2 regions of the Aciduricibacillus chroicocephali genome follow, and region 1 is predicted to be linked to the other one. Evidence: riboswitches for the same ligand, from Rfam matches in the RefSeq annotation. Region 1 holds a riboswitch; the other holds the start of a gene.
What was found. Region 1 has a riboswitch for cyclic di-GMP ahead of QR721_RS12985 (glycosyl hydrolase). Riboswitches for the same ligand answer to the same signal wherever they lie in the genome.

Region 1 (9,003 bases):
TAGTGCGATTATCCTCTGCCTTCAAATCAAACCATTCAGCATTGGGTACCCCTTCAAGAGCTGTGACCAATTCCTTCAATTTTTCAAAGCCAAGATACGGATGATAGAATCCAGCAATTGCTGAATCTGAGAAGTGGGTTGCGTTCATAGCTTTCTCTTTCATCTCGGCAATAGAATTTGGCTCATCACCGCTCACATAACCAATTGTCTCGGGATATAGTTTCATACCATTGAGAAAGCTCGGGGCAGAGGTGTAAATTGCAGAATACTCGCCTTCCCACGTATGATTCGTCAGCTGAACCTGGCCGACATATGTGCTGAAATGCTCGGAAAGTATCTGATAACCCGCCTCGGACATCGCATAATGCGGTGCTTCAAAAGCTAGCGGATACAGCTTATGGGCAGCAAGTTCCTCTACGCCGTTTTCGACTGCCGATTTAATATATTTCCTTTCAAACGCTTTGCCATTTTGAACAAAACTTTTATAGGCTTCTCCTGACTTGAAGTCCTTACGCGTCTTCGGTTTTTCATCATTGTCCTGATAAACCGGTCTGTCATAGTCCACATCCCAGAATTCGAATCCTTCTCCTGTTCCCTGATGGCGATACTGATGCCTGTAGCCGTGCAACACGATGCTCCCACCGTGCCCTTGCATATAACGCAGTGTCCGGACAAGTTTTGGAACATCTTTGAGATGCGTTTCCTTATGTGTCTGCGGATCAACATACACTGGAATGAGCGAAACAATATATGGGATTCTCCGTTTATCCAGGTACTTCGCCATCTTCATCAATTCACCGGCATCAGCTTTGGGATGTACATCTTCCAGGCGCAAATACATCGGGTGTTTCCCTGTCGGCTTCTGGCCAAAGAAGCTAAACAACGATTCACCGACAAAATAACCGCTCGGATTGAAAAGTGATTCCAATCCACAGTAAAAATCGTTACCATTTTGGATGACAAGCGGATATTCGGCTGTACTCCCATTCATTCCGCTAACAAGAACTTTCGATTTGGCAGATGGTGTAACAATGGAAGCAAGACGCTCCTCTGCGGTCTGCATTTCAAAGCCATTTGATGTCAGCTTCAGTTTATTGACGAGCACACCACCCGTCCTTTTGACAAAGCTGAATCGTTTTCCGAACTGCTCGCTATTCCTCCCGAATGCATAGACAGTGCCCTTAAATAATTTGATATCTGACACTAACTTGCCTGGGAGCTGCTTTTCTTCAAGTCCCATATAAATTATTTGGGTGAAATCTTTCGGATTAATCGAACGCCAATCTTGATCTTCTATAATTTTTATATCGTTTGAAAAATGTCCGGCAAGACTATCCATCATCCGAGCCTGTCCAAGATCTTCTTCCTGCTTTGGCGAATAGACGATAAGAACCCGGCTACCTTCTGTTCCAACTTTTGCTGCCTGAACCGGAATAGAACCCGCCACGATTACTATTAATAGCAGGAAAGTGACAATCCGTTTCACAGTGATCACCAACTCCAAATATGATTCAGCCATTATATCATTCTCTGTCGGCAAAAAAGGGAAACGTAAACAAAAAAATATCCACGAAGCACAATGGCGACGTGGATTTCTCTATTTAAGGGGTGTACATCCCTATATTAATTTGCCAAACGTTCCAATTGTTGCTTGGCAAGGAGAGGAAACAAATTATCAAAGATATGCGTGTCACTGCCATCCGGTGTCTCGACGACATAGCCTCCATAGTACGGGCTTTGCGGATCGCTGACTTCATATTCATGCATACGGTCATATACCCGTCTTGCAAAATCGGGATCATTCATTTCGAGCGCATACTGAATGAGCATGCCATAAACAGCATTAGACTCAAAATTGACTGCCGGCTGGCGTGAAGCACGATCATATTGACCGTACAATCGGCCGTTCCGGTTGAATTCCTGCTTCACAAAATCATAGAAACCAGGAGAATTCTTCCCATTTAGTTTTCGGAAGTGCGCAATATAGATTTGTTCAATCATATGAACTTGTGCATCGTTTTGATACGTTGCTGTATCTACATTGAAATTCTTCGCAAAGAAGACGCCATCACTTGGCACTGAATTCAATACACCAATTGTACGGTTTAATGTCTTCTTGCTGATTACATTGTACTTGAGCATATATTGCAAAGCCTCCGGATCAATATAGAAGAGGCTGAGTGTGTTATTGGAAATATTATATTGAGAATCATGGAAATCAGTGAAATAGCCGTTTCTCATGTTTTTCTCAGCGAGTGCCTTGGCCATCTGCTTAGCTGTCTCAGTATATGCAGCATTGCCGAAATATTCACCAGCTTTGAACAAGACAGTCATGATTCGCCAATCATCGATGAGCGCATTCGTCGTTACACTACTCGTTCCATCGGCGTTCAGTTTCCAGCGAACAAGTCCATTTGGTGCAAGATAATACTGCTTCAAAATGTCATACTGTTTCTGGAAAGCGATGGCATCTTTTTTCTCGAACAAGTAGACCATTTCCAAACCGAGTGATTCAGAAAGTGCTTCGTGTCCGGCAACATATGTCGGATCAGTCGAAGGTCGATCAATAAGATATGTAGCAAGTGTTCCATTTGGATTCTGCATATGGTTCGCAATGAAACGTTCCGTAGCAGATGTCATGTCCTTTTGAGCCATGACTGGTGCAGCTTGCAAAAGCAGGGTGGCAGCCAACAGGGAAGCGAATAACTTTCTCATTAGGGATTCCTCCTCATCAGTTGAACTCGTCACCAGATTCAGAGGATGTCCCTCAGAGAAAACGAAAATGCCCTTTTCCAGACGAACAGAAAAGGGCAATCGATCCAGAAGCACATTCCGGAATCCGCAACCTGGCAATCATAGCGGTATAAACCGCCTTAGACCCATGGCTTTGCGTCCTTGCCTTTCAGCAAGTTTGCCCTATATAGTAGTTGAACATATTATACTGCATTTGAAACGGACTGAATAGTACCAAATTCACAAATTTCGTGAGATTTTTTCGCCATTTTATATATCGTTTTTCAACGCCTAGCTGTTCAGCAATGTCAGCACTGCGAAGAAATGCATGACAGATCCAGCAAGCACGAACAGATGCCAGATTGCGTGGTGATAGCGGAAACCGCGCCATACGAAGAAAATGGCACCGACGGAATAGAGCACACCGCCAATCACAAGAAATGTAAGGCCATGTTCAGGCACATTGGCGACGAGTGGCCCCCATGCTAGTAAAATGAGCCAGCCCATTGCCAAGTAGAGCAATGTAGACAAATGCATGAAGCGCTTGACGAAATGTATTTTAAAAATGGTTCCTGCAATGGCTAAGCTCCAGATGACTCCGAATAACGACCAGCCGAATGCACCTTTAAGGGAGATGAGCAGAAACGGTGTATATGTTCCAGCAATGAAAATGTATATAGCGGAATGGTCGAGGATTTCGAATACATCCTTTGCTCGGCCAGCCGGTATACTGTGCACAATTGTCGAGCAAGCATAAAGCAAAATCATCGTTCCGCCAAAAATGGCAAAGCTCGTAATATGCCAGGCCGAACCATGTACAGAGGCAAAAGCGACAAGTACCGATAGTGCAGCAATGCTAAGCAATGTGCCGATCCCATGGATGACGGCGTTTGCGATTTCTTCCTGTTTGGAATACATAGGGGTGTTCTCCAAATTGGATTCCCTCCATTCATCTTTCTTATACAGTGTATCAAGGAAAAGCTTATAGTGGAAGTTTGTCCATTTTCACATAGGAAAATTCCGGTTCCGTTTTGCCCAATTGTGCATATGCTGTTCTGAGAAGAGGAGGAATCATATACATGTACAACAGGTATCCTGAGGATCAACAGCAATTCATTCCTGGGCCATATGGTCAGCCAGGAAATCCGAGATTCGACCAGCATCAGGGGCAGAGGAGCGTTGGATTCTCACAGCAGCAGAGCCTGCAATATACGGGCTTCCCGCAACAACAGCAGATTCAGCCGCGAGCTTTGTTCCAACAGTCGGCCCAATCCTATAATCCGGGTGGCTACCCAATCCCCGCTCCACAATCGGCTCCCGGTATCTATCCATATGCAGAGCCGGCGAGCAATCATCTGAACAGCCAAAATCGCTTCAACCCGATCAGTCCAAGTGCTTTGAACGGCTATCAGCAGAACGAGCAGTCCTACCCGTCGCAAGAGCCGCGTGAAGGTTTTGCGAATTGGTATGATGTGCCGGCATATCCTCACCAATCAGCTTATCCACCTGCAGAACCATCCTTAGACTCATTTAGAGGTGAGGATAGCAATAATGCAGGTGCAGAAGTTTCAGCATATCCAGAAAACAATAAGGAACGGGATCATTCTGAAAGCCAGCAGGATGCCGAAGACCAAGCCTTTATAGAAGAAGCTCTGCGCCAGAGACCGGACGCCCAGGCCATTTTGCGTAATATTAAGCAGAGCCATTCCGATTTGTATACGACACTCCGTCATTACGGTATGCATGATCAGCTTATTGACTACGTTTTCTTCTTCATGATCAACTATACGATTGATCAGCGTGAGAAAAGTCAAAATGCTGCCCAGATCTACCGTCGTTTCAAAAGGGAAATGCCTTGGTTCAATATGATGTTCCAACAGTATAAGGTACCCCAAGATGTAATTGACCGTACAATGACACGTGTCATTCAGATTACATTGGACTCCATTCATGGAGGTGGTGCTGGCGCTCCGGGTCGTCCTGAGCAGCCAGGCAGAGGGTGGTCACGTTGGGAAGATCTTGGCGGTGTCCTCTCGAGTGCACCAACGGTCTCCTCTTGGAGCGCGAATCGCCTTGATGTGTTTGGACGCGGAACCGATAATGCCCTTTATCACAAATGGTGGGATGGCTCACGATGGAGCGGATGGGAAAACCTTGGCGGTGTCCTCTCGAGCGCACCATCTGCAGTATCATGGGGGACTAACCGGATTGACGTCTTCGGGAGAGGTACAGACAACGCCCTTTATCACAAGTGGTGGGACGGCTCGCGATGGAGTGGATGGGAAAATCTCGGCGGTGTCCTGACAAGCGGGCCGACAGTATCTACAAGACGTGAAAATCAGCTCGATGTCTTCGTTCGTGGAAGCAATAATCGGTTGTACAAGAAAACTTGGAACGGTTCGCGATGGGAAGATTGGGAAGATCTCGGCGGCAATCTGAATTCCGAACCTGCAGCCATCTCATGGGGTCCAAACCGAATCGATGTATTCGCGCGGGCTCAGAATAATGGATTGCTTCACCGTCACTGGAACGGATCTCGTTGGAGCAACTGGACGAATCTTGGCGGGAATATTCACAGTGCACCGGCCGCTTCCTCAAGACGTCCTAATGAGATTGATGTATTTGCTCGTGGACGAAATAATGAATTGCTTCACCGCATGTGGAATGGTTCACGCTGGACCGGTTGGGAAACATTGCGCGGACCAATTACTTCAGCCCCTGCTGCGGTCTCATGGAGCGCCAACCGAATCGATGTCTTTGCACGCGGTCAGAATAACAGCCTTATTCATACGTACCAAGGCCGATGAATCAAAAGAACCCTGCGCGGTATGCCCAGGGTTCTTTTAGTTTGCATTTGGCCTAATATCAAAAAGAAGCAGTCTTTTCGGCAAAAAGACTGCTTCTGATCATATTCTGATGTAGTTTTAGTCTTCATTGTCATGAATTTTCCCAAGAAAGAAACCATCTACTTCACTTAACTTGCCGCGCCACAATATGTCTCCCTGTGACGGGGTCGGTCTTGCATCCCCACAATATACTTTTGCGCCTTCCAAATGTATAAAGCTGGGGGAGCCGCCATTTGTGGACTGAGCATTCTCTCCAGCATGTGCCAGTTGCTCGCTTAAAGCCTCGGCAACATCACCACTGCCTTCAAATGTTTCGCTCAGCGATTCAAAGTATTTCCCAGCTGACACCATCGTTCCTGTGATGACGGCTCCTTTTACATTGAGTGTAATATCAAGGGTAAAGTCATTCCGGTTTACCGCTTCCGCAAAAAATGCGAGCGTATTATCCTTCATCGTATCTGTTGCCATCGGAGCCTTTACGCCTCCTTCTTCAAGTTGTCCTGGCTCAAGTATGTGCCATCCTCTTTTGCCTGGTACTTGGAGTTTTTGCTTTTTTCATCTGATTTTGATTTGTTGCCGGATTTATCTTTATCCTTTTCTTCGTTAGAGCTATTGTTCTGCTCATCTTCTTTTTTGTTCTTCTCGTCGTTCTTCTGGTTGCTTTGATTGTTCTGGTTGTTTTGATTACTGTTCTTGTCGTTATTGTTCTTATCGTTTTCTTTCTCGTTCGATTCTTTCTCGTTGGAGTTGCTGTTATCTTTATTGGACTCTTCAGCTTTGTTCTCAGTTTTATCACTGTCGTCTTTTTCTTCGTCTTTTCTGCTCTGCTTGTCCTCTGTCATCTTGGAAAGCAGGCCTTCAATTTTACCAAGACGGTCTTGCAAATCTTTATTTTCCTTTTTCAAAGACTCATATTCTTTATCTGAAGAAGAATCTTGTTCCTTATCGTTATTCGATTCATTGTTCTGCTCGCTGTTTTCGTTTGCAGATTCATTCTTTTGCTCATCTTTATTCTTCTTATTATTGTTGCTATGAATTGGGCTTTCTACATAAGATCCGTCCTTGTCTGAGCTATCCTGATTGTTATCGTCATTGTTATTGCCTTCTTTGTTATTGTCTTCTTTGTTATTGTCTTCTTTATTTGACGGCTGGTTGCCACTCGCAAGTTGCGTAATCATCTGTTCCAGGCGATCAAGGCGGTCATTCACATCATTATTGCCACTCTGTGAATCATCTGATTCTTTGTTGCCTTTTCCAAATAACTTCGATGCGGCTTTTTTCGAGTTGTCTTTTACAGCTTGTCCAAGACTTGCTCCTTTGCTCCCAATTGCCGAGCCACCAACATTGCTGAACAACTTCTTCCCAGCTTCAGGTGTCATGAGATAACCAACTGTCGTTCCGATCAAACCACCTGCAATCGTACGACGCAAGCCTCCCATTTCACCGTTTGATTTACCATTGTTTGAACCTTCATTTCCATTCACTGCGTTGGCACTGTTTACTTGTGTTTCACTCATTTTAAAATCCTCCTGTTTTATCCATAATTATTTTTCAAGCCGAGGTACGGCCATATTCTGTTCCAGTTTTTCAAGTCTTTCATGTAACATTTTATTTTCTTCTTCGAGCGCTTTTGTTTTGCTGTCTTCTGCTTTGGATGAAAGGTATGGATCGTTTTCCCACCAGTCCATTCCAATCTCCTTCGCCTTGTCTACAGACGCGACGATAAGTCGGATTTTGATAGTAAGCAGTTCGACATCGGCAATTCCGACCGTGATGTCACCAGCGATGACAACGCCCTTATCAAGTATCTTCTCCAAAACATCAACAATCGTGCTCGACTGCATTGGGTGTTCCACTGCCATGTTGTATTCCTCCTTGGCAATTCCGTTAAAGCAAGCTTCCCAATGGACCGAGATCGATATTCAGGTCTTCTGCGTCCAAGCCGAAAACTTCTTTCAGCTCTTCCATCTTTTCTTCCAGATTCATCAGCGCTTCTCCGAGGTTCTCAATCTGTTCGTCTGTCAGAGTGCCGCCTTCAACACGGCGGATCGCATGGCGCTCGACAATCTGTCTGAGCAGTTCCACAACTGTCAGAACGAGCTGAGCAAGCCCGTGCTCTGCATTATCTGGATCTAAATTGATTTTACCGCTCGGATGATTGTCCAGTGGCATCACATAGCGCCTCCTTCTCCATGTCGAATTGCTCGGACGAAACGGTTTTACGTCCATTTTGCTGTGCTTGGACGAGTGACTCGACCGAGGAGATCAGCACACGCAAATCAAGGTAGACAAGATCAACGCCTGCTATCGAGATGACGAGATCCGCCTTGATTGCGACACCCTTGTCCAGAATGACATCCAGAATATCAATGAGCGCGATATCCTTGTTTTCTACTGTTTCTCTTAATGTCATTTTTCTCTTTCCTCATTTCACGAGATGCTGGAAAAATGGTACGCCGGCCAAGGGCCTGTCGCTTCAAGCTGCCACCCGGCCGCTTCCAGATCCTTCTGGCAATCTTCAATCTTTTGTAAGAAGCTTTCCACTTCACGTTTGCTTACAAGGTAGACGCTGTTCCATGTCATTGGATCAGGTCTTCCTGTCGCATCTTTGCTCCACGTTTTCTTCACATGACTGGTTAAAGCGAGATTGGAAAGCTGTTCATGGATTGTTTCGCCCATCTTGTCTTTCTCCTTCTCGATTTCTCCGTCCAGCCATTTATCAATTTTCTTATTCTCGAAAAACTGCCTTCCCTTTGGCAAAGTGCTAATGGCAGCCTTCTTTTCTTCCAATGCTGGATTGCTCGTACTGAATTGCTGCTTCAGTGCTGTATCATTGCAGTAGATTTTGAGGTTCCATTCCTCATTTCCTGCAATCTTTTCAAAAGCCGCCCGCAGTTTGTCTGAAGCCGGCTCAATAGAAGAAACTAAGCTGTCTTCACTTTTATAAAGGGTGCAGAACTTAAGCGGAATGACCGTAAAGCGCCTTGCAAGCTCAAGTACGGTTTCATGATGATGAAACGCCTTTTCCTGCAGCCATTCCATGTCATTGCTCGTTCTTTCCTTGATGACTTCTTCCGAGTATTCATTGCCATCGAGAGTGCAGACAATAGCAGCGGCATCTCCGATTGGGAAAGCGCGCAGATGTCCGTCACCGGAGAAATCCGCCATATCGCTGACAGAACCTGTCTCCATTTCACTCTTTGGCACAAGTCCGTATAGATAAATCAAGTCATTCATCGTATCAGATCCTTATCGTTTCTTCGTCAATTCTTCCCACTGATCAAGCTCCATCTGCTTGGCGATCTCATAGCGCACAATTAGTTCATTTTCTTTCGCTTCATATGCCTCTTCTGAAATATCACCGAGCTCATACATCATTTGCAGCTGAATCAGCTTTTGCTGAATTGTCGGCAGATCATATAGC
Region 2 (9,003 bases), 460 kb from region 1:
CTTGATTTATCTTGCGGGTATGCTGTGGATCGGCTGGTATGCTTACCGGCGTGTCAACAACTTGACGGATTATATGCTCGGAGGGCGTTCGCTTGGTCCTGCGGTTACTGCTCTAAGTGCTGGTGCTTCTGATATGTCGGGCTGGCTGCTCATGGGGCTGCCGGGTGCCATTTTCGCTTCAGGTCTCGTAGAAGCGTGGATTGCAATTGGCTTAACCATTGGAGCTTATTTGAACTGGATTTTCGTTGCACCGAGACTCCGAGCTTATACGCAAGTTTCCAATAATTCCATTACGATTCCAAGTTATTTGGACAGCCGTTTCAAAGGGAATTCCCGGCTGTTGCGCATTATTACTGCACTGATTATTCTTGTGTTCTTCACATTTTATGTATCATCAGGCATGGTTGCTGGAGGCGTATTCTTCCAAAGCTCGTTCGGCATGAGCTATCATGTCGGGCTGCTGATTGTAGCCGCAGTTGTTATTGCCTACACGCTGTTTGGCGGTTTCCTTGCTGTGAGCTATACGGATTTCGTCCAGGGGCTGATCATGTTCCTTGCGCTAATCTGTGTACCGCTTTTTGGTTTCTTTATAACTGGTGGTTTTTCCGGTACGGTAGAATCAATAAAGGAAGTGAATCCTCATGCGCTTAGTCTTGTAAAGGGCGCAACTGTTGCAGGCGTAATCTCTGCTCTTGCATGGGGGCTCGGCTATTTCGGTCAGCCGCATATCATCGTACGATTTATGGCGATTAAAACGGTTAAAGAAACGAAGCAAGCACGGAGAATTGGAATTGGTTGGATGATTCTCAGCCTTGCTGGAGCAATTGGTACCGCCCTTGTCGGTATAGCCTATTATCAGCAAAACACTGGTGCCAAACTAGTCGATAAAGAAGCTGTCTTTATCGCACTTGGGCAGATCATTTTCCATCCATTCATTGCTGGAGTATTGCTGGCAGCCGTCCTTGCAGCAATTATGAGCACAATATCCTCGCAGCTGATTGTTACTTCATCTGCCTTAATCGAGGATTTGTACAAAACGGTTCAGAAAAGTAAATCCTCAGAGAAGACATATGTATTCCTTGGCCGGATTGCCATTCTTGTTGTATCTATAATTGCGATGGCCCTTGCCTGGAAACAGAACGATACAATTCTGGCACTTGTAAGCTTTGCTTGGGCTGGCTTCGGGGCAGCATTCGGTCCGACAATACTGCTCTCGCTTTATTGGAGAAAAATTACTTCCATTGGAGCGCTATCGGGCATGATTGTAGGAGCCGTTACTGTAATCGTTTGGGGAAATGTTGATATTCTTAAGGATAGCCTTTATGAGATTGTTCCGGGCTTTGCACTGAACCTCATTGTCACAATTGTTGTCAGCTTACTGACGCATAAGGAAAATCCAGAGATCGACAGAGAGTTCAATGAAGCCCTTGAACTGCTGCACTCGGATGATTAAATTCTAATACGACCCGCCTTCCATTGGGGAAGGCGGGTTTTTAACTTTGAAATCGAAGAAAACAGCTGGTCCCGACTTGATGATTAAGTGACAGGACAGAGGGAATTTGCAGAAATTCGTTAGTAATAAAGATAATTGGAGGTGCAGGGTTCAATATTAAGTTTAATGGTCTTTACATAAACTTTTCCTTAAATACATAATATTCTGCTCCTGTCTCTGATACAATGAGGTCATAAGCACATTTTTCCGGTCAAACCGATAAAGGGGGACTTTCGTGAATACGGTTGGTAAAGAGATTTGGTCTTTTGTAAGGATTATACTTTTCGCAATTATTTTTGCTTATATCATCAATCATTTTCTATTGGCCCCTTATGTCGTTAAAGGGGAATCTATGCATCCAAACCTTCAAGAGGAGAATAAGCTTGTCATCAATAAATTGAGCCAATTCAGCCATTATAAGCGGTTTGATATTATTGTGTTCAATGCTCCGGATGAGGATGCCCGCTATGTTAAGAGAATAATCGGTCTGCCTGGAGATACAATTGTGATGAAGAATGACATTTTGTATATTAACGGTAAGGCATACGATGAATCCTATTTGCAGTCCCCAAGTCAAAAAGCGGGTCTGTCCTATACAGGTGATTTTACATTGGAAGAGCTGACAGGATATGAGAAGGTCCCTAAAGGGTCTCTATTTGTCCTTGGTGATAATCGAGCAGTGAGTAAGGACAGCCGTTATTTTGGGCTCCTTTCAAAAAATAAAATAATCGGAAAAGCAGTTTTTCGAATCTGGCCGTTCACAGAGGTTGGCCAGGTACAATAATGTGATTAAAAGGACCTGTGACGCAGTCGTACTGCGTCACAGGTCCTTTTTTTAAGTTTCTTCAACAGTCTTATTCATCGCCACCCCAGGCTTACTCAGTTGAGGAGCGGGCCCGATAATTGTATCTGCAAGGCGCTGGCAATGATGTTTATCGAAATAGGCAATATACTTGTTGGCGATAGGATACCAAGGGTTTGTAGTCGCACCTTCAGCTGTGATATGTCGCAAAATTTCTTGTACCTCTTCAATTGTATCTGCTTTATAACCATACAAATCCTTATTCAAATCCATATAGGTTCCACGTTTCGCAACGAACTCATCCAGATCGAATGTGAAAAATATAATTGGCTTGTTCATATAAAGGAAGTCCCAAGAAACACTTGTATAATCCGTCAGCAGCATGTCGGCAAGAATAACCTCGTCCTGTATAGAAATCTCATTGAAGCTGAAAAACTTGATGTTGGGCTCGTCCTTGGCCAACCCCCGAAAATGAGACTCAAATCTCTTCATGAAAGGATGCAGGGCGCAGATGATTTCAAGTTCTCCATCTCGTATCAGCTGTCGGATTTGTGGATTACTGACAAGCTTCTGTGTTTGCTGGAAATAGCTATTTTCCATGAAGGCTGCTTCATCAAGATCAAGCAGCCATTCACGCCATGTCATCATCATCAGAATACGCTTAACCTTCTTTGCAGGTATATTTGTAGCAAAGCGATCGAAACGCGGCATACCGGTGATGGTCAACTTTTGCTCAGGAATTTTCCATTCAAATTGCTTGATATCCTTTTCGTGCTGTGAAGCGCAATTGAAGTAATCTGTGCGCTTCAATAAAGGAATATCTTCAGGTTGAATGAGGATTTTCTTGAAACCTTCAATTCCGTGGCTTACGTGGGTGATGATTGTACGCCGATTCAGGAAAATATATTTCTCAATATGCGGAGCGATATCATAGATGATGGAGTGACCATGAAATGAATAATCCGCTTTGAAAAACAGCATATAATTGCGCAGGCTGCCAAGCGGAATTGCATTTGGTATTTGTTTTTCCTGTACGTAGCTGGTACTCGGGTCGTATAGCCAGTATACGTCTAGGTCCGCTCGCTCTCGAGTCAGATAACTGTGCAATACGGAGGCATTATCTTCGTATTTCTCGCCAAGATTTCCGCCGACAAGAACGATTGGCCTGCCTGTTCCTCGCCTCGTGAAAATAGAACATGCGAAGGCAAACATTATTTTTAAAAAGGCGATGGTGCGCGCAAATTTTTTTCTGTGTTTGAGTTCCATGGGCATTTTTCCTTCCCAAATTATATGTAAACTAATGATACATTCCCTGAAACTCTGTTTTGTAAGCCAATTTCAATTAAAAATTTTATTTTTGCAGATTCACGGACCAAGTAAAACAATTTTCATAGAAACCGCCACCTAAAAATGGCATTTTGCTATAATGAACAGAGTAATTCAAGAAATTGCCACTTCAAGTCGGAGGGATTGTATTGATGACATTGTTTATATTGTCTTTGTGTCTATCAGCTGCTGTTATGAGCGGTATTTTATACAAACATAAGTCGAACAGAGGAACGGTTGGTTTTGTTGCGCTGATTGCTTTTTGTCTGGTGCTGACTGGCTGTGCGGAGATGGAACAAGGTAGTAGCGATAAGGAACAGAAACAAAATGAATCGGATTCATCACAAGAATCAAAGCAAGAAGGAACTGGACAAGAACAAGTGCAGCAAAAGAAAGAAGAAAACGAATATATTCAAACTTCCAAAGATGGGGAAACAGTACAGGCGAAAAATCAGGCAACTGTCAAGCTATCCAGAGTTGTCGATGGCGATACAATCAAAGTGTATTATAAAGGTAAGGAAGAAACCGTACGTTATTTGCTAATGGATACACCTGAGTCAAAAAAGCCGGGAGAGTGCATTCAACCTTATGCAGAAAAAGCGAGCAAGCGTAATGAACAACTCATAAAAAGCGGAAAGCTTACTTTGGAATTTGAGAAAAGCAGGACAGACAAATATGGCCGCCTTCTCGCATATGTTTTCGTAGATGGGAAATCAGTTCAGGAGACACTAATCAAGGAAGGGCTCGCTCGTGTTGCATATGTTTATGAGCCGCCATACAAGTATTTGAACCAGTATGAGCAAGCACAAGAATTTGCGAAAAACAAGAAACTTAATATTTGGTCTAAGAAAGGTTATGTTTCCAGTCGTGGATTTAATGGCTGTGCAAAGGAAGCAGGAACACAACAGCCTGTCGAAAAGTCAACACAGGAACCAGTATTAAAGACTGGTAGCGCAGAAGTATTTAAGAATTGTACAGAACTGCGCAAAAAGTATTCAGATGGCGTGCCAGAGGGACACCCAGCCTACCAGTCTAAAATGGATCGGGATAAAGACGGGTATGCATGTGAGAGATAATTAGGAAGTCGGAGGCGGATTAAGATTTAACGCTTCCGGCTTTTTTCTTGAAAAAGGGTGAGAGCTATCTCACTAAGCAGAGCATCAATACTGTTTTCTTCAAGACTTGCGTTTTAAGTTGAGGCAAGACAAAAAAGGCATCTCGTTCATCATGGTAGGATGTTGACGGTTAAGTAAATTATTTCAAAAACTTATTGGCTTGCCGGAGAAGTTGTAATACACTTTACTTTAAATAAGTGAAAAGCAAACTGATTGAAAAGTCAGGACGCAAAGCCCAAGGTCTAAAGTCGCTGTGACAATGATGGCTGGGTTGCCTCATATGGAGGAGTAAGATGAGTCTTTCCAAGAGTACTCAACCATTGAATGAAACAGCAGTACTGGCGGCGATGGATGTTAACCTCGCAATGGTCGAGTTCAGCATGGAACGAGAAGTAATTTGGGCAAATGAAAATTTTCGAAAAACGCTTGGTTATAGTACGAGAGAACTGAAAGGCATGCGTCATGAAAAGCTTTGTTTTAAAGATTATACACAAACGCAAGGGTACCATGATTTATGGCAGCATTTGTCTACAGGGGAGAAGTACGAGGCTAAAGTAGAAAGACGCAGCAAACAAGGAAGCCGGTTGTGGCTTGAAGCAACATATATACCGGTTATTAATGACAAACATGAAGTAGAAGCAATCCTGAAAATCGCTACAGATATTACTGAGCGGGAGAATGGTACACTGAAAATTATTGAGCGTCTGAAAACATTGCCACAGGAACTCGTTGATGTAGTTGCCCGGAATTCTGCCGAAAAAAGTCAGGCAATTGTTGCGCTGCGAGAGCAAGTTGATGCAATAAGCGAAGTGGCGAAAGAAATACAGATGATTTCCTCACAAACAAATGTGCTTGCTCTAAATGCAACTATAGAAGCAGCTCGTGTCGGAGAAAAGGGCAAAGGGTTCAAAGTAGTGGCAGATGAAGTGAGACGCCTATCAAAAAATGTTGATGAAGCAACTCGAAGCATTAGACTTAATATTGAAAGAATTGAAGAGCAGGCTGGAAAGGTAGGTAACACGACGGAACAATTGAATGGTTCCGTTAAGGAGAAGCAGACAGATTTCGAACAGGTTTTTAAAGAAATTGAAAGTATGCTTTAATTCTAAAATCGTAACTTAGAATCTTTCTTTTTCTTCTTTAGTTGGTCACTTACTATCTGTTATAATTTAAAAAGTAATTATTCTCCGCCTTTTATGGGCGGTTTTTTGTTGTGGAAAGGATTGAAGCATAATGACATTATTCATCTCTGGTTTTCTTCTCGGTATGTCTATGGTGCTCGATCTCGGAACTGCCAATGTGGCGCTCATCCGGACAGGCATTATTAAGGGTTTTCTGGCAGCTTTGCTGTTTGCGCTAGGAACAACTGTCAGCGATATGGTCTATGCAGTCTGCTCAGTACTTGGAATTGCGGCGCTTTTGCAGTCGAGCAGCATATTCCATTGGATTCTTTGGATTGCAGGAACTGTTGTACTGCTGTTCCTCGCCTACCACTCCATTCGGGATGCTTTCAAGCCAAAGTCGCTTAACATAGATGACGAAGAGCGGAAGAAGCGTAATTTGTTCCAGCAATTCCTTATGGGTATGGGGATTGGTCTATCGGCTCCAACGACTTTGCTCTGGTTCGCAACTGTAGGAGGAAGCGTCGTTTCCACCGTTATTGGCGGTGTTTCTTTCGACAGATTGCTGCCATTTTTCATAGGTTTCCTATCTATATCTGTTATTTGGGGTGCAGTACTTGCCTATATTAGCAGTCTTGGTGGTAAAGTACTTGGCGGGAAAATGATGAAGGGACTTTCACTTATATCGGGCCTTCTATTTCTGGGGTTTGCAGGTTATGTATTTTTCAATGGTCTTAATCAATTGTAGGGAGGAAAGACAATGATACGAAATGCGGTTGAACAAGACTTATCTGAAATACTTACTATCTATAATGATGCAATCCTTAATACGACGGCTGTGTATCACTATGATGAGAAAACAATTGAAGAGCGGAAGAGTTGGTTTGCTGGAAAAATGGCAAATCAAGAACCAGTTCTAGTGTACGAGGAATTGGGCAAAGTATTTGGCTTTGCAACATACGGGACATTTCGTCCTTGGCCTGCGTTTAAATATGCAATTGAACATTCCATATATGTATCAAGTACAGGCAAAGGAAAAGGTATTGGTTCGCAGCTGCTCAAGGAGCTAATTGACATAGCTTCCGAAAGAGGCATAAAGACGATGGTTGCTGGAATCGACACGAGTAATCCAGCAAGTATCGCATTGCATGAGAAATTCGGATTTACCCACTCAGGAACGATACAAAATGCAGGCTACAAATTTGGTCGCTGGCTCGATTTAGCCTTTTATCAACTTGATTTTCCAGGGCCGAAGAATCCGGTAGAAGGGTGAAATAGAATGATTTCTCCGCAAATTGAAGAAGTGGACTCTTATTTGCAGGCAATCTCGGGAATGCCTGCAAATTTCCCGCTAAAAAAGGCGGATTTGCTAAGTATAAGTAGTAGGTTCCTTATGCAGGAAGAGGGTCCGCTTACGATGTACTATGCGCCGCATAATGAGGTTATCAATACTGCGGCAAGAGTAGTCATCGTCGGAATCACACCGGGCTGGTCACAGATGAAAACAGCTCTTGAAGCAGCGAAGCGGGCGGAAATAGAAGGAGCAAGTACTGAGGTAATGCTCAAGCGCGCCAAACAATCTGCCGGATTTGCCGGTTCGATGCGTACACATTTGATTCAGATGCTTGACGGTATCGGGATTTCCTCCTTATTTAATCTTTCTTCTTCCGCTGAATTATTCGAAGAACGTACAGACTTGCTGCATACAACTTCCATTATCAAATACCCAATATTTAAAAATGGGAAAAATTACACAGGCCATGCACCAAAAATGGATCGAGTTGAGATGTTGAAACCATACATTGAAAAAGTGTTTCCAGAAGAACTCAGTCTGATTGAGGGAGAATACTTGCTCATCCCGCTTGGAAAGGCTGTCGGTGAAATACTTGGACAGCTTGCTGAGGTGAAGAAGATACGTGCTGAACGCTGTCTCTTTGGCTTCCCACATCCGTCTGGAGCGAATGGCCATCGAGTAAGCCAGTTTGCATCAGAGCAAGAGCGGCTGCGGTCAATTGTGCAAGCATGGAAGAAGTAAAACTTGTTAATGGTATAAAAAAATCAGCTATCCATATTAGGATAGCTGATTTTTTTATACACCTCGTTTGTTCCCCCATAAATACGTATGGAGTTGCGGTAATACTTTTACGTTATTTAAATCGGTGCTCTCCATTACTCGATCAATAAGTTTTTCATACTTGCGAAGCAAATGTGCAACGAGAGCAGCATCATCAAGTGTCACCAAGTCATCATTTCCGACTTGTAAGTACCAGTCAGCATCTGGATAACGTTTATATAAATCAACAGCGTAGTCGAAATCTGCATCATCAAAAATGACGACTTTCAAGCTGAAGCGCCCTTTCTGCTCAGCTTGCAATGTGCGGATTATTTCATCGAGAACAGTATAGTTTGTCACCATTCCGGAACTTGGTGGCTTCGGTGAAATGGTCAGTTCATCAATTTCATTGAACCATGGCTTCCATTTGCTCCCCTGGGTTTCAAGCGCCACTTTATGGCCACGCTCATGGAGCAGTTCAATCAGTTCACCCAAACTCTTCAGTAAACCAGGATTCCCTCCAGAAATAGTTACATGATTGTATCTTCCACGTGCAAGATTATCTAGTTCCTGAACGATTTCCTCTGCTTCCATCATACGGATATTGTCCTTCTCACTGCCATCCCAAGTGAACTTGGAATCGCACCAAGAACAGCTGTAATCACAGCCCGCTGTACGAACGAACATTGTTTTTTGTCCAATGACCATACCTTCCCCCTGGATGGTAGGGCCGAAGATTTCCATAACGGGTGTCTTCATGATCGGTCACCTGCTTTCGGACGGTACACGCAGTAGCTCGTAGGTGTCTCGCGAAGGAAGACTTGCAGACATACAGGCTTATTAGGAAGTTCGCTAAGATGTTCAGAGATGACTTCATGAATGGTTCTGGCAACAACTTCGCTTGTCGGGAAGTAATTGGCCTCCTCGTTTGAGAATAGGGGATCATCATTTAGAATCCGATGGTCAAAACGTTTATGAATCAAATCCTTGATCATTTTGAAGTTTATCAAAAATCCTTGTTCATCGAGTACATCGCCGGCAACTGTCACATTGACAAAATACGTATGTCCATGGGTGCGCTGGCAAGGACCAGC

Region 2: it holds a riboswitch for cyclic di-GMP, as region 1 does, so the genes downstream of both, QR721_RS01470 (methyl-accepting chemotaxis protein) here and QR721_RS12985 (glycosyl hydrolase) in region 1, are expected to answer to the same signal.

What each region holds. Positions count from the first base shown of each region.
Region 1 is NZ_CP129113.1:2,533,628-2,542,630, forward strand. Features, by position in the region: gene QR721_RS12980 (DUF2334 domain-containing protein) at 1-1,519, opposite strand, end outside; gene QR721_RS12985 (glycosyl hydrolase) at 1,624-2,715, opposite strand; cyclic di-GMP riboswitch class I at 2,838-2,926, opposite strand; gene trhA (PAQR family membrane homeostasis protein TrhA) at 3,025-3,651, opposite strand; gene QR721_RS12995 (PLL family lectin) at 3,813-5,540, shown strand; gene gvpU (gas vesicle accessory protein GvpU) at 5,658-6,047, opposite strand; gene QR721_RS13005 (midas domain-containing protein) at 6,056-7,096, opposite strand; gene QR721_RS13010 (gas vesicle protein) at 7,124-7,441, opposite strand; gene QR721_RS13015 (gas vesicle protein K) at 7,467-7,751, opposite strand; gene QR721_RS13020 (gas vesicle protein) at 7,723-7,992, opposite strand; gene QR721_RS13025 (GvpL/GvpF family gas vesicle protein) at 8,010-8,816, opposite strand; gene QR721_RS13030 (gas vesicle protein GvpG) at 8,829-9,003, opposite strand, start outside.
Region 2 is NZ_CP129113.1:261,317-270,319, forward strand. Features, by position in the region: gene putP (sodium/proline symporter PutP) at 1-1,453, shown strand, start outside; gene lepB (signal peptidase I) at 1,728-2,276, shown strand; gene QR721_RS01460 (CDP-glycerol glycerophosphotransferase family protein) at 2,328-3,560, opposite strand; gene QR721_RS01465 (thermonuclease family protein) at 3,911-4,696, shown strand; cyclic di-GMP riboswitch class I at 4,929-5,014, shown strand; gene QR721_RS01470 (methyl-accepting chemotaxis protein) at 5,029-5,838, shown strand; gene QR721_RS01475 (LysE family translocator) at 5,969-6,604, shown strand; gene QR721_RS01480 (GNAT family N-acetyltransferase) at 6,617-7,129, shown strand; gene QR721_RS01485 (hypothetical protein) at 7,136-7,891, shown strand; gene queE (7-carboxy-7-deazaguanine synthase QueE) at 7,946-8,668, opposite strand; gene queD (6-carboxytetrahydropterin synthase QueD) at 8,665-9,003, opposite strand, start outside.